2 regions of the Christensenella minuta genome follow, and region 2 is predicted to be linked to the other one. Evidence: riboswitches for the same ligand, from Rfam matches in the RefSeq annotation. Region 2 holds a riboswitch; the other holds the start of a gene.
What was found. A riboswitch is a leader RNA that binds a small molecule or an ion and turns the genes downstream of it on or off. The one in region 2 is predicted to bind cyclic di-GMP.
Positions count from the first base shown of each region.

Region 1: another riboswitch for cyclic di-GMP. It lies ahead of B1H56_RS06740 (Ig-like domain-containing protein); the one in region 2 lies ahead of B1H56_RS10715 (MSCRAMM family protein).

Region 1 is NZ_CP029256.1:1,412,399-1,420,070, forward strand. Features, by position in the region: gene nusG (transcription termination/antitermination protein NusG) at 1-49, opposite strand, end outside; gene secE (preprotein translocase subunit SecE) at 63-335, opposite strand; gene rpmG (50S ribosomal protein L33) at 355-504, opposite strand; gene B1H56_RS06735 (glycosyltransferase family 2 protein) at 672-1,619, opposite strand; gene B1H56_RS06740 (Ig-like domain-containing protein) at 1,783-6,897, opposite strand; cyclic di-GMP riboswitch class I at 7,006-7,087, opposite strand; gene tuf (elongation factor Tu) at 7,284-7,672, opposite strand, start outside.
Region 2 is NZ_CP029256.1:2,227,182-2,234,853, forward strand. Features, by position in the region: gene B1H56_RS10695 (MerR family transcriptional regulator) at 1-45, opposite strand, end outside; gene B1H56_RS10700 (aldo/keto reductase) at 169-1,017, shown strand; gene B1H56_RS10705 (MIP family channel protein) at 1,100-1,801, opposite strand; gene B1H56_RS10710 (HU family DNA-binding protein) at 1,856-2,128, opposite strand; gene B1H56_RS10715 (MSCRAMM family protein) at 2,268-6,347, opposite strand; cyclic di-GMP riboswitch class I at 6,474-6,557, opposite strand; gene B1H56_RS10720 (TetR/AcrR family transcriptional regulator) at 6,849-7,529, shown strand; gene B1H56_RS10725 (TetR/AcrR family transcriptional regulator) at 7,543-7,672, shown strand, end outside.

The DNA of each region.
Region 1 (7,672 bases), 810 kb from region 2:
TTTCCTCAGGAATCTGAACATCTTCCGGTCCATTTTTATCCATACTCATATGAGAATAACTCCTAAGACAGCAGGAACGTCTGGAACAGTGAGCCAAAGCCCCAATCCATCAGTCCAACGATTACCGCGAAAATAATAATGAACACGATGACTGCAAAGGTCGTCTTGAACAGATCCTTACGCGTCGGCCATGTCACCTTTTTCACTTCGCCCCAAACGTCTTTAAAGAAACGGGCAGGGCTCCTTCTTTGCTTCTTGTTCTTCTTCTTGGCGAGCTTCTTTTGCTCCTTCAGGTGCTTTTCCCGTTCCTCGCCGAGTAGTTTGGTCTTAGCCATCGTAACGCCACCTCAAAAATTATTTGGTTTCCTTATGTACGGTATGCTTTTTGCAAAATTTGCAGTACTTAGACATTTCGATCCTGTCCGGGTCGTTCTTCTTATTTTTCATCGTATCATAGTTCCTCTGTTTGCATTCCGTGCAAGCAAGCGTAATCTTCGTGCGCATTTTCTTCCCTCCGGTCCATTGTTTTTGAGCAATCTAAAAAAAGGCACTCTCTGCCTTTTATCAAAGATGCTTTTATATGTTACCATTAAACCCCGTTGTTGTCAATGTTTTTGCGCGTTTTTTTCGCATTTTCCCAGTAAAAAAAGCGGCCTTTACGGCCGCACTGTTTATTTATCCCGAAGCACGGTCTCAATGATGTATTTCGGCCGCTTTTTCGTCTCCATATATGCCTTGCCCACATATTCGCCGATGACGCCAATCGCCATCAGCTGAAGGCCGCCCAAAAGCCAGATGGACATCATCATGCTGGTCCATCCCGCCTGCGTATGCCCCATTGCGTTGACCGCCAGCGAATAGATCAGCATGATAAGGCTGACCAGGAAAATCACCAGGCCTACCGTCGTAATCATGCGGATCGGCTTCACGGAAAACGAAGTGATCCCGTCAAAAGCAAAGCTGACCATCTTCTTCAGCGGATACTTGGATTCCCCCGCAAAGCGTTCGCCGCGCGAATATTCAACGGTAGCTGTCTTATAGCCAATTTGCGGCACGATCCCGCGCAGGAACAGATTCACTTCCCCGAATTTCGCAAGCCCCTCGAGCGCACGTTTTGACATCAGCCGGTAATCCGCATGGTTGTATACCGCATCCACTCCGAAAAACTTCAGCAGCTTATAAAAAGCCTGCGCGGTATTACGCTTAAAACCCGTGTCCGTATCACGGTTGTTCCGCACGCCGTATACGATATCGTAGCCTTCCCGGTACTTGCCGATAAACGCATCCAGCACTTCGATATCATCCTGCAGATCCGCATCCATCGAGACCGTTACGTCGCACATGTCCTTTGCCGTCATCAACCCCGCAAGGAGCGCGTTCTGGTGGCCCCGGTTTCGTGACAGCTTTACCCCCAGAACGCGCGGTTCCTGCCCGTGCAGTTCCTCGATGATCCGCCACGTTTTATCTTTCGAACCGTCGTCCACATATAGAATACGGCTGTCCGGCGAAATAAGCCCATCCGCTGTCATCCGGTTTAATTTATCAATCAACCGCTTGGTCGTTTCGTGCAGCACCTCTTCTTCGTTATAACACGGCACTACGATATATAAGGAATCCATTCTTTATTACCCGCTCCACCTTTAGTCCTTTCGGCTCTTTTCATGGTACTATATTTGCATAACCCAGTCAATCGGGGAAAGGATTCTCCTGCCAGAGTTCATACTTTTTTCAGGATTCGCTAAAAAAGAGGGCGCTTCCGCCCTCTTTTCAGCATCTGCTTTTTTATTTGCCTGCCCGGCGGCGTTTCCCCAGGGAGGCCGCGCCTCCCGTAACCGCCGCGCCCATGGCCGTGGCAAGCCACAGGTAAAGAAGGTCGTCGCTTTCATCGCCTGTTTTTGCTGCGGCTGTTTTTACATTGCCGGGTTCCGGGTTCCGCTTATGGTCCGCATCGTTCGTTCCGGCTCCGGTGTCCTCCGGAGTGCCTTGCTCCATTGCCCTCATTTTCCGGTCGGATACCGCATACGGCGAAGCATGTGATATCGTATAGATGATATAGCCGTTCTCGTCCACCACCAATTCCTGCTCTTCACTAAGGCCGCCCGAGGGACCGATCCAATAGAGGTATACCGTACTTCCCGGCCGGAAATTCCCGCCCACATAATCTACTCTGGTCACCGGGCATGGGAACGCGCCGGTATGCGCCAGGTGGATAAACATTATATTTGCGTCCTCCGGCACCGCCGCCTTTGCCAGCCGCGCTATTTCATCGCTCACCTCGTTGGTAAAGCCAAAGTTCACATCCAGTAATTTCTTCGGATCGACTTTGGCCAGGTCAAGCGCTGCGGATGCAAGTACAGTCCCATTCCCGTCTGTCACCGCCAGTACCAGCATCTTCGCTCCGCCGTCCGCTGCCGACCGTGCTGCCTCTTCGAGGACGCCCGCGCTGATCCTTGCGTCCGCAGAGTTCCTCACATCTACCTTTACCACTACCGCTTCTTCCGGTTTTGCATTTGAAACGGCTTCCTTGATCGTGTCGGGATCGAGCACGTTGTTTTTCACTTCCGGTTCCACAACAACCGCTTCCTTGTCATTTGTGCCGGGGACGGCAGGTTTCACCTTGGACGGCGCTACTACCGTAACCGTGCAGGACGCTGTTTTCCCGTTTGCCGATCTGGCGGTAACTGTTGCCGTTCCGGGCGCAACTGGCAGCAATCCGCCCGTTTGGTCGACCGTCAGGATATTTGTGTCGGAAGAACTCCACACAAGACTCTTGTCCGTCGCGTCTTCCGGCTGCGGGAACGCGACCAAAAGTCCTCTTGTCCCCATATCAAGCGAAATTGCCGAATTACTCATCCGGATGCTCGACAGGGGAACGCTCACCGTAACCCTGCAAGCCGCCGTCTTTCCGTTTGCAGCCGTTGCCGTAACGGTCGCGCTGCCGCCGCCCGCTGCCGTTATCTTGCCGCCGTTTACAGCTGCAACCGCTCCGTTCGATGTGCTCCATGTAACCGTCTTGTCCGTCGCGTCTTCCGGCGTTACCGTTGCAGCGAGCTGCACCTGTGCCCCTTTCTCGAGCATGAATTCCGTCTTGTCGAGGCTGATTCCGGAGACAGGTACTGTAACCGTCACGCTGCATGCCGCCGTTTTACCATCGGCTGCCGACGCGCTGACCGTCGCCGTGCCTCCGCCAACCGCAGTCAGCTTCCCGTTCTCGACCTTCACCACGGCTGCATCCGACGTGCTCCATGTAACTGTCTTGTCCGTCGCGTTTTCCGGCGTTACCGTTGCAGTGAGCTGCGCCTGTGCCCCTTTCTCGAGCATGAGTTCCGTCTTGTCGAGGCTGATTCCGGAAACAGCTACCTCCGCAATGATTTGATAGCGGTACGCATCACTGACGCTTGCGCCATAATAGCCGTTCGTATTTCCCTCGTAAATTGCCCGCACCCAATAAGTGCCTGCGCCCGCCGGCGCGTTTTCAAGACGCGCGCCCGGTACGCCGCTGTTGTCCGCATAATAAGCAAGGCTTGTCCCTGCGGCTGTTATAGGAACGCCGGCCGCCGTTCTGACGGCAAGCTCTTTCATCACGATCGCCGGGGGAGCGTCCGTGCCGATAAAGCTGTCGTGTTCAAGACCGGCCGCACTTACTTCCGTAGCAATCCCCGTCATCAGTTTATTCCCGATCCGCACGATCGACACGCCGGAAGCAAGCGCTTTGTCCGGAACGAATACGTCCGGATTAAGCCATGCCGGGTCCGCCGCCGTAACGATCGCCGATCCCTTCGAGGTGCTTGCCGGCGTAACGCCGATCCGTGCCCCAATGAGATCGTCTGTAATATTGACTGCCACAGAGCTGGAAACGATCAGGTTGCTTGCCGTGCCGCTCCTGTTTGTGTTTCCGGTAATCTGGGTATTCCCCGAAATGTTTACCACTGTGCCGGTGCCCGACATACGCACTCCGCCGTAGTTTGTTCCGACATTGTCTTTGATAACTGCATTATCCAGGTTTAAGGTACAGTTCGTACCGCTTACATAGATGCCTGCGCATCCGGCCTTCTCATTGCCGGAAATTTCCCCGCCGTTCATCGTAAAAGTGCTGCCCGTACCGCTCACATAAACGCCGCTGCAGTTTCCATTCCCGGTAAACTGGTTTCCTGTGATTAATCCGTCTTCCATGGTAAAGGTGCCGCCGCTTACGTAAACGCCGCCGCCATTTCCGCAGTAATTGCCGGAAATGGTACCGTGGTTCATTTGAAAGGTACCGCCCTTTACATAGACGCCATTTCCGCCCGCCGTCTTGTTCGAGAATCCGTTGCCTGAAATAATACCGCCGTTCATGACAAAGGTTCCTTCTTTTCCTACCGTCACTCCGCCGAACGGAAAATCCACAACGGAGGAACCCGCATTCATTACAAGCGTGCCGGGGCCGTCGCCCGGATAGCTGTCGTCCCCCGCGCGCACGCCGCCTATGGTCGAGCTATAATTGACGCGGGTCAATGTCGCCCCGCTGTTCAGCGTCAGGGTCGCCCCGTTGCGTATGCTGATGCCCCGTCCGGCGCCGCTTTCGCCGTCCACCGTGACATTTTCAAGGGTTAAGCTGGCCAGAATATGCATATAGCCTGTCATACGGATTGTGTAAGGGCCGCCCTCGCTGCGGATCGTAAGCGCCCTTTGCACTTTACCATAAAGTCCGTACCCAATCCCGTCCGGATCATAGCCTGTCTGTTCGGTCGTACCAAATGTACAGTCAGTTCCGAGGAGAAGCGTATCGCCATCCTCCGCCTTGCTCACGGCAGTTTGAAGGGCCGCATATTCCTCTCCGGTGCGCTCATTTTTTACTGCAAACTCTACCAGTTTCGTGCGCGCTTCATCCGAATAGTATGGCTTTGCATCAAAATATCCGGCTGTATTGAGGCATGCTCCAAAATCGGGAGCCGCTGAATTCCAGTAATTTTTAACCGCGTCGATCTTATTTGCGGCAGAGGTTACTTTGATAATTTCCGCGCCGTCTTCGCCCGCCGCAAGCGTCCGTACCATACTGTTTTCGTTGATGCTGACCTGTGCGTTCATATTTCCGAGGCGCATCGCTCTGCCGCCGCCGGCAACATCCGCATCCCAGTTTTTCAAATAATTATTCCGGATGCTTACGCTCCCCGCCGCATTGCTTGGCAGTTGGATGCAGTTGAGGCTCACGCCGTCAATGGTATTCCCTTCAATTACCGTCGTACCGGCAATATCCGAAAGGGTAATTCCCGATGCATTTGCGCCTGTTACATTTGTGATCGTATTATTTTGAATCACCAAATCACTGACGGGTTTTGCCGGATCCAGATTGAAATGGATCGCGGAATAGGCGCCGCAATTTGGGATCGTATAGGCGATCCCGTCAAACGTATTGTTTTCAATGGTTATATTGCTAAGGTTCGGCTGGCTTCCCCACGAATTCGCATAGATGCCGTTGGTATTAAATACGAGCCTTCTGATGGTCGTCCGCGAACCATCCGTAAACGGTCCGTCCAGAGAAACGCCCCCCGTCAGCACCGCTTCCCCCTCTTCCGGACCCGTAAGGGTAACGGCCCGGGTAAGCGCAACATTTTCCGTGTAAGTTCCCGCCTGCAGCGCAATGGTATCTCCGTCTGCCGCTGCGTCGACCGCTTCCTGTATCGTAAAATACGGGGTCTGCGTCCCGCCGCTGATAAGCATGACCTTGGCTGTCTCTTTGGCATACACGGTTCCCGCGGGGATCAGCCCGGTGTACATCCCCGCCGTTTCTCCCGCGGCCTTCCGGTATGCATAATCGTCTTTGCTGGTAAGCGTTCCGTCCGTGCCTGCCGTAAAATAGGCATTCACGCCATATCCCAGCTGCAAGGTAACAATCAGGCTTCCGTCGCTGCCCAGCGAAGAAAACGCCGCCACGCTGCTTTCCGCCTGCGCCCCATCCGCGCTTAATTCCCCGACGATCCTGCCGCCTACCGCATTCCCGCTTTGGTAAATTTCTATTGCCGGAGCATTCGGATTGCCGCTCTTGTAAAGCCCGATATAGTCTGTCAGTTCAACCGTCCTTCCCGGCTCCTCGGATGGCTGGAACACATCCTTCAAATATCCTTTATAGGTATAGGCTCCCTCCATCCGCTCCCAAATAAAAGCGTTGTCGACAAACCGTTCTACCCAGACTTCCGCATAAGGGACGGTAAACTGAAGCAAATCATAATCGCCATACGCCATGCTCCTGAAAAAGGCTGCGTCAAGCGCAAAAACTTCACCCAGTTTTATAACTGCGTCATAGCTGTCATTCCCTATTTGAAAGCTCACCTCTGCGCTGCCTTTGATATTCTCCGCGTACCCGTCTTTCGCCATGATCTTCAGGTAGACCTTATCCTGCCCGAGCGCCATAGGCTCATCCATTTTGAATCCATAAAAAATGTTCGCGCCTGTATTGCTGCTGAAAGAAGAAGCAGCCTGTACCAGGCGATCCGGATCCGTCCCGATCCAAACGGTCAGGATATCCGGATTCGTATGATCTTCCGCTATCGCGTTGATTTGTCCCGCTTCCCTGGACTCATCTTCCGCTTGCGCCTGCACCGGCTGCGGTTCCCGCTCCAGCGGCAATACATCGGAAGGGCCGGCAGCCTCTGAAACTTCCGGCTGCGGTTCAGTATTTGCGGCCGCGTCCGGTTGAAGCGTTGCACCGGCAACATTCTCCGCCGGCGAATTGCTTTCTTCCGGCATGCCGGATCCCGTCGGGCTGGCCGTTTGTACGGCTTCTTCTCCGGCGCTTGCCGCCGGTTGGTCCGGCTGGGCGCTCGATATTCCAAACAGACCGAATATCATTCCCACGGCCAACAGGGCCGCGATCCACCGTTTTTTTCCATTCCCCTGTTTTCTCGCTTGTTTTCTCATGATTGCTTCCTACCTGCTATCGGTTAATTTTACGTGCAGACACGGCTCTTCAACGGCAAATAAAAAATACCCTACTTTTCGGGTATTTGATTAGAGGGAAGATATCCAATCTGCAACCCGGCCATCCTGCTTACGTTTAGATCCGTTGGCTTTGCGTCCCTACCTTTCGGCAGGTTTGCCTTTATAGATGATTCTATTCCCATTGTACTCCTTTTTTCCCAAAGGTCAATAAAGAAAATCGTTAAAAAGCCTTTATAAAAAGGATCCCGGGCATTTCTGCAGCTATCTCCTTTTGCGCTTCGTGCCTTCCGTCAAAAACATCCATAGCAGTAAGCCGCAACAAAAAAAGGAATGGCAGGCGCCATTCCTTTTATCTGCGGTGCCGCTTATTCGATCACACCGGATACAACCCCAGAGCCTACCGTTCGGCCTCCCTCGCGGATTGCGAACCGAAGTCCTTCTTCAATCGCAATCGGCGTAATCAGCTTGATCTCCATCTCGATATTGTCCCCAGGCATTACCATTTCCGTTCCACCCGGAAGCTCGATCACTCCCGTTACGTCCGTCGTCCTGAAATAGAACTGCGGACGGTATCCGTTGAAGAACGGCGTGTGGCGGCCTCCTTCTTCCTTCTTCAGCACGTACACGCTGCTGTTGAAGTGCGTATGCGGATGGATCGATCCCGGCTTCGACAATACCTGCCCTCTTTCGATCTCGTCCCTCTGCACTCCCCTCAGAAGTACTCCGATGTTGTCTCCCGTGATCGCTTCGTCAA
Region 2 (7,672 bases):
CTCGGACAGCCCGGCCAGTGCGGCGATCTCTTTTACCGTATACAAAAATGTCTCCTCCTTTTAAAAAAGCCCTTGACTTCGAGTAACTCTAAGGTGTTACCCTGAGTATATCATAAAAAAGCGTTCCGCACAAAGCGGATATGCTTGAACAAAAGGAGGTTTCATACGATGCAGACCGTAACGCTCAATAATGGTATCACGATGCCCCTCCTCGGATTTGGGGTCTATCAGGCAGAGCCAAAGGAATGCGAAGAGGCGGTGCTGGCCGCGCTTGAAACGGGCTACCGTTCCATCGATACGGCCGCAGCCTACATGAACGAGGAGGCCGTAGGCCGGGCAGTGAAAAAAAGCGGCATCCCCCGCGAAGAACTTTTTATCACCACGAAGCTCTGGATTCAGGACGCCGGCTATGAAAGCACCAAAAAGGCGTTTTCAAGGTCCCTCGAGCGCCTCGGCCTTGACTTTCTCGACCTGTACCTCATCCACCAGCCGTTCGGCGACTATTACGGTTCCTGGCGGGCAATGGAGGAGCTTTACAGGGAAGGACGGATCCGCGCGATCGGCGTGAGCAATTTCTATCCCGACCGCCTTACGGACCTCATCATGCACAATGAGGTTGTGCCCGCCGTGAACCAGATTGAGACCCATCCTTTTTTTCAGCGTACGGAATACCAAGCGCTGATGAGGGAAAAGGGCGTGCAGATCGAGTCCTGGGGTCCGTTTGCCGAGGGCAGGAACGGCTTTTTCCAAAACGCGGTGCTGGTGGAGCTCGGTAAAAAATACGGAAAATCCGCGGCGCAGGTGGCGCTGCGCTGGCTTACCCAGCGCGGCGTGGTGTGTATTCCAAAGTCGGTGCATAAAGAACGCATCGCGGAAAACTTCAATATCTTCGATTTTTCGCTGACAGGGGAAGATATGAAGAAGATCGCCGCGCTCGACACGGGAAAAAGCTGTTTTCTCGACCACACCGATCCCGAGGTGGCCGGGTGGCTCGGAAGCGCCGTATATGATATCTGACCGCCGCCCGCTGCGGAAAGGAAGGCAGAAAAAAAGCAGGCACCCTGCGTTTTTCGCATGGTACCTGCTTTTTGTTTCTTCTTTATGCAAGCTGTTCCTTCTTGCTTTTTATGAGGAACACCCACACGAGCGCCGCAAGCGCCGCGCCGACAAGCGGGGCCGCGATGAACAGCCAGACCTGCTCCAGCGCCTGCCCGCCCATAAAGATCGCCGGGGCAAGGCTCCGCGCCGGGTTTACGGACGTACCCGTCAGCGGGATGCCCATGATGTGCACAAATGCCAGCGTAAGGCCGATCACAACGCCCGCGACTGAACCCATCTTTTCCGAGGCAGTCACCCCCATGGCCGTCAGCACGAACACAAACGTCAGGATCACTTCCACGAGGAACGCGCCGCCCATGGAAAGACCGACCGACGACGCTTCCCCGAAGCCGTTCTGTCCAAGGCCCGTCGCCGCGATACCGCCGAGGTCAGCGTTGTTTACGATGGCCATCAGCACTGCGCTTGCAGCGATTGCGCCAAGCACCTGCCCGATTACATAGCCCACGAAATCCTTGCCGCTCATGCGCTTGGAAATCAGCATCGCAAAGGATACCGCCGGGTTGATGTGGCAGCCCGAAACGTTCCCGATGCAATATGCCATCGCAACGATGGAAAGACCGAACGCAAGCGCGATGCCCACGATCCCGGTCACGCCGCCGATGCCGCCCGAAAGCGCCGCCGTACCGCAGCCGAATAATACCAGCACAAACGTACCGATAAATTCCGCAACATACTTCTTCATAAATAATACCTCCGATTAATTGATTATATGAATGAATGTAATTAGGAAGCTTTTTTACCTGACCGCATCCTTAAGCAGCTTCCCCGCCTTGAATGCGGGAAGCTTTACCTCCGGCATACGGATTGTTTCCCCAGTCCTCGGATTCTTGCCGTTGCGCGCCGCGCGGCTCCTTACCTCGAATGCGCCAAACCCCATCAGCTGCACTTTTCCGTCTGCGGCAAGCGTTTCCCTGATCTCTTCAAGGATCGCGTCCGTCACGGTTTCGACATCCCTTTTCATAATTCCCGTTTTTTCCGCCACTTTACCCACCAGTTCTTTTTTGTTCATCTGTTCTTCCCCTTTCAATAGACAACGGAAACCCTGCCTTCGCGCTTTGCAAAAGCTCCCGTTTGTATACATTGGTTACTGCTTTATGAGTATTATTTTAGGTTCATGAAAAGCAAAAGTCAATATACACTGGTAGCTTTCATGAAAATCTTTTTCCTTTCCGCAGGGAGTGCAGCGCCCATCCTGCCGCGCTTGCAGACAGGGCCGCGAGCAGCGGCAGCGGAGTGGCCTCCGCGTCCCCCGTTTGTGGGGCGCGGGTATTTTTTCCGGCCTCCCGGATCCCTTCCCCGCCCCGCGGCGGCGCTTGCCCGGGGTCTTCCGCCGTTCCTCCGTTTTGGCCGGGCTGCCTGTTGTTGATAACCAGAACCGACTGGAGCGCACCATCCGTCTTTACGGAAAAAGAAATCGGCTGCGCCGCCTCATAGCCTGCGGGCGGCGAAAGCTCACGTACCGTGTAGGAAGCGCCCGCCTCCAGCCTGCCGGTAAAAGTTTTTGCCTCCGTCCCGCTCACCCATGTTTCCACAACGTTGCCCCGCGCATCCTCGAGCGAAAGCCGCGCGCCCGGAAGGAGCTGCCCTGTTTCATCTGTTTTGAGGACTTCCACCTTTGTGGGATCGTTCAGCACCGTGCCAACGGCCGATATTCCCGAAGCACTGTCGAAGGAGGCGCTTCCAGCGGGGTTCACCGTGATTGCATACCGCCTTCCGATATCCGCGAGATACCCCGCCGCCGCGTGTGTTTCGCACAGAAAATATTCGTCCCACGGCAATCCGTCAAGGATCAATCTGCCGTCTTCTCCCGTGTAAAGGCCGGTTCCATCCACGCCGCATCCCACATAGGTATAGACGCCGGCAGAACCGGAAAACTCAACGGGAACGCCGTCCGGCACAGCGCCGTCCATCGTGCGGTAAAGCGCGAATACCGTCCCGCCGATACCTGCGGAAGGATCCTCTTTGCTCGCCTTGCGTATCTGCACCGTGGCCGCCGTGCGGCGTTCGGGTACGGGCTGGGAAGCCACGCGGGACGGATCGTAGGTGTCCGCCGAGGTGGTGAACGTATAGACCTCCGGATCGCATACGTAGCCGTCCGGCGCCGTAATTTCACGGATATCATAGGCCGTATTCTGTTCGAGACCCCAGAACATGATCTTGCCTTCCGAATCCGTGATCCCGGTCTTAAGCGGTACGCCGCCTGCTCCTCCCCGGGGGAACAGGCCGTAAACCGCACCCGGCACGGGTACGGCTTCCCCTGCGTCGGCGTCATATTTATAAATCTGGTGCGCGGCCTTCCATGTCAGATTCGCCCACGCGTTCTCGCCGGCCATTTGCAGAGCATAGTCTTCCGCGAGGGGCGAACCTCCGGAAAGAAGCGCCGCGTCGTTTTTCACATTCATATCCGTGAGCGTCCCGGTGATGTTCGTCCGGTAGCGGAGCGTATACGCCCTGCCGTCCTGCGGCGGGGTCACCTTCATGGTGGACGAGCCGTCCGCATGCGCCGCGACGTCCACTCGGTAGCCTGTCTTCGGGACCTTCGCGCCTGTTCCCGTCACCGTACCCCCGGTATGTGCGCTTACGTAAAGTTCGACCGAATCGTAATCAAATTCCATCCCTGCCAGCACCGTATCCTCTACCGCGCAATAGCCGAGCGCGGCCCCGTTGGGGTTGAAGCGGACTTCCCACAATATGTTCGCGGGAATGCCGTCCCCGTCGTACCCGAGGCTTTTTTTATCGATCAGCTTGTTTGCAAACGCATCCTGCGCCGCGGGCTGCGCGGCCGATACAGAAAATGTCTTTTGCGGGCAGGTAAACTCGTCCGCCGCCGCCGTCGCGGTATTCCCGGTAATAATTTTCACGTTGCGGGCCAGGAACGCATCCTTGTTTTTCAGCTCCATATAAATATGGATACGGTATTTTTTTTGCAGCTCGCCGAGCGGCACATGCAGCAGGCCGTTTTCAAAGGTTGTTTTCCCTTCGCCGATTCCGTAGCCCTGCATGCTGTCGATTCCGTCCGTAACGTTCTCCACGCGGAATTTTTCGGCTGCGAACTCCCAGTCCGGCATGGGGAATTCATCCGTGATATCGTTTCCGGCCAGGTCGTTAATGCGCGTGGCCTCATTATATCCGGCCAGGTCGTCGCTCACGGTCACGCCGCCGAGGTTCGTCCCGTCGCCGTTTACGGTCACTGCATAGTGCATGTATCCCCTGTTTTCTCCGTCGTCAAACTCATAAGCCGCGGTTTTCGCAAGAATGTGGTTGGCGATCCATTTGTCTGCCGTATCCGTTGCGCCGTAGGAGGTTTCCCCCGCCGTAACGGAAAGGCTTGCGCTGTTGCTGTATTTATGCGCGATCCCATTTTCGGAAAAATAATTCAGGGCGCGCGTGCGGTATTCGATTGTAATATTGTCGATATAGTCTTCGGCCGTATCTTCCGCGGCCCCAAAGGTGAAGGTAATTTCTTTTCCGTTCACGCCCAATATGCCTTTGACTTCTTCGGGCGTAAGCTCCTGCGCGCCTTCGGGCCGCGCGGCATTGCGGATTACGGCGCTTCCTTCCACAAATTCCTGGTCGTCCGGGATTCTGTCCGCAACAACGGCCTGGTCGTAACGCTCCATCCGCGCGGAGGGTTTGATGCTCCAGCGAAGCTCACCGGCGGCATAATCGAACGCACCCGCGGTCTTTGCCACATGGACCGTATTGAATGCGGAGGAGACCGGGCCGACCCTTCCCTGCACCACATAGGGTTCGTCTCCGTCCCCAAAGGGCAGCCGCCCTTCCAGCGACGCGCTGTTTTCAAGCGTGGGAGATGCGCCGGTACCCACCCCGTTTTCTACCAGCGTCTCAAAGTGAAGGGTATATTTTCCGTTGATATCGCCCAGATAAACCACAAAGTGATTGTCGCTGTCAAGCGTAGCATAGGGCGTGCCCGGCAGCGGCGTGGGATTTACGGGAAGCTTTATTGCTTTCCCGCTGCCTATCTTTAACGTGGGCGACGCCTCGTCCAGTTTAAGGTCGGCGGAAAGCGTATCCCGTATGACTGCCCCGAGGATGGTATTCGGGGTGGGATTATCGTTCACTGTGATCGTCCAGCCCATCTTGTTGGCACTCACCTGTTCGCCCGTTTTATCGATCCTGCCCATAGGCACCGTCACTTCACCCACCGCCGTCCACTCAGCGTCCTGCGGCGGCGCAGCCGCGCCGTTTGACAGCTCCGCAGTGTTGGCCACGCGGGGAAGGGCAGCCTGACCGGCCGCCGTAAAGACGTCTTTTGTCACCTGTGTCACCACGCGAAGCGTTTGCGGCGCTTTGTCGTCCGCCCCGAAGGTATACGAAAACCCCTCCGCCGCAAAATCCGCGAGGAGTTCATAAGCGCCGTTTTTCTCGATCTCCGCAGAAACGAAGGACTGTCCCTCACCCGCCGTATCCGTCACCTTATAGCCCGCGAGGGACGCCCCGGGCGTTTTAGTTCCGACCTTTACCGTCCACGCGACCCGCCCGGTCTGCGGGTCGTATTCGCCTGTTTTCTCTACGCCGTCCGGTACGGATACCTTGGGGAAAAGCACTTCCACTCCCGTATCCCCCGACGGCGTCTTTTGCAGGGGGATGCCCACGCTTGTAGTGCTTCCCTGGCTCAGCACGCCGTTTTCCAGCATAAAATCGAGCAGGCAGCCGCCCGTGATGTCCATTGCGCCGGGGTTCCCGACGATTTCCCCGAAGGTCGCCGTCAGCACGCCGTCACGAATCTCATAGGTGGCGACAACCTGCCCGCCGCCTGTCATCTCCTTGGGTCCGGCGGTATCGCCTACCGTGAAGGCCGCCGGGAATTCAAAGCGGAACGTATCTCCCGGCGCGACGGACCGCTCATCCGCGTTTTTGAGGATACTGAAATCAAGGCGCAGCCGCAGCCCCCTGATATCTTCCGCTTTTACGCCCGAAAGATCGAATATCCCGTCCTTTTTCAAAACAGCGGCCGCTTCTCCCGCAGCATTCACATACCAAAACTCCGGGATGCTGAGGCCAAGCTGGTCAATGTCGTCGGTTTCGTCCTTCGGCGCATCCGGGGATGCGGCAAAGCCGCTGGTCTTAAATCCCGCAAGTTCCGGTCCTGCCGGGGCTTCCGGTTCCTCCGTCCGTGTTTCGGCCGCAACCGGCTCCTGCGAGGGACCGCTCCCGGCCGGCTCCTGCGCGTACGCGGCGCACGCCCCCGCAAAAACAGCGCACATAAGGAACAGGCAAACACCTTTCTTCAGCAGCCGCGGCCTCTTTTCTCCCGATCGCATCATTTTCCTCTTTCCGTTCCCTTTTCTGCCGATGGAACAAATTTGGACCGTTTCTTTTGAGCAGGCTCAAAAGGCAATCGGCTGCCGTGCTGCAAGCAGTTTAGGCCCCTGACTTTGCGTCGCCGTATTTCTACGGTTTTGCCCTGATCGCGCCGCATGCCTCTTCCGTTTCCGCGGGAGAATCCCTTATAGCGCATTCTTATACTTTTCTAAAAATGTATTATATCGGATCGCTCTTCCATTTTCAATATACAATGGTAACTTTTTTATCGTTCCCCGTCGTTCCCTCCCTGCGCCCATCCGTCCGTCCCGGTTGTCTCCCATGTAGAAAACGCAAGCTCTGTAGCCATTTTCGTTGATGATTTGGATTGTAACTTGCAGGCGAATATTGTATAATATAAAATTAACTGACCAAGGATTATCTGAATGGACGGGAGGCTTGTTTTGAAAAGCCGTGACACGAAAAAAGGATCATTACGTGACGAACTGATCCGGGCCGGGCTCGATTTCTTAAATGAGCACACCATGGACGAGTTTACTATGCGTAAAATGGCCGAACTGTGCCATGTAACCCCGCACGCGATTTATAATCATTTCCGGAATAAAGACGAATTCCTGAGCGCGGTCGGCGACCGGATTGAAAAAATGATTTCCGAATACTGTATGGACGCCCTATCAAGGGATTCCGCTGATTTTGCCGTCAAAATGAACCGGTTTGCCCAGGCATACCTGGTACTTTTTGAAAAATATCCGCACCACTTTCAAATATTGCTGAACCAGAACAGGGATCCCTACTACCTGATCGAATCCGACGGAAAAGAACTCTCTTACCTGGTGAAATATGCGGGAATGCCGAACCTGAAGGCATTGAATAAGCTCAGTACCCTTCCCGCCCCGCTCCTGAAGGGGATACTTAAGGTGGGAAAGGTAATGGAACATATCAAAAAGACTCCGCCCGGCCCTCCCGGGAAAAAACAAGAGTCTTCGGTGACGGAGGGGCAGATTCTGCTGCTCTGCTTTATTAACGGCCTGCAATACGCCCTGCACAGCGGATTCCTGCCGAAGGAAGGCCGTGACGAGGCGACGCTTTCCATGCTCCGCCTGCTGCTTGGCAGAATTCTATGAAAGGAGCGTCCCGATGGCTGCAAAGCGAACAAAAAGCCTCAAAGACCGCCTGATCGACGCGACGATCCGCGGGATCGAAAAAGTCGGCGTGGAGAACCTTTCCCTGCGCAAAATAGCCGCAGACTGCGGCGTGACGCACGCCA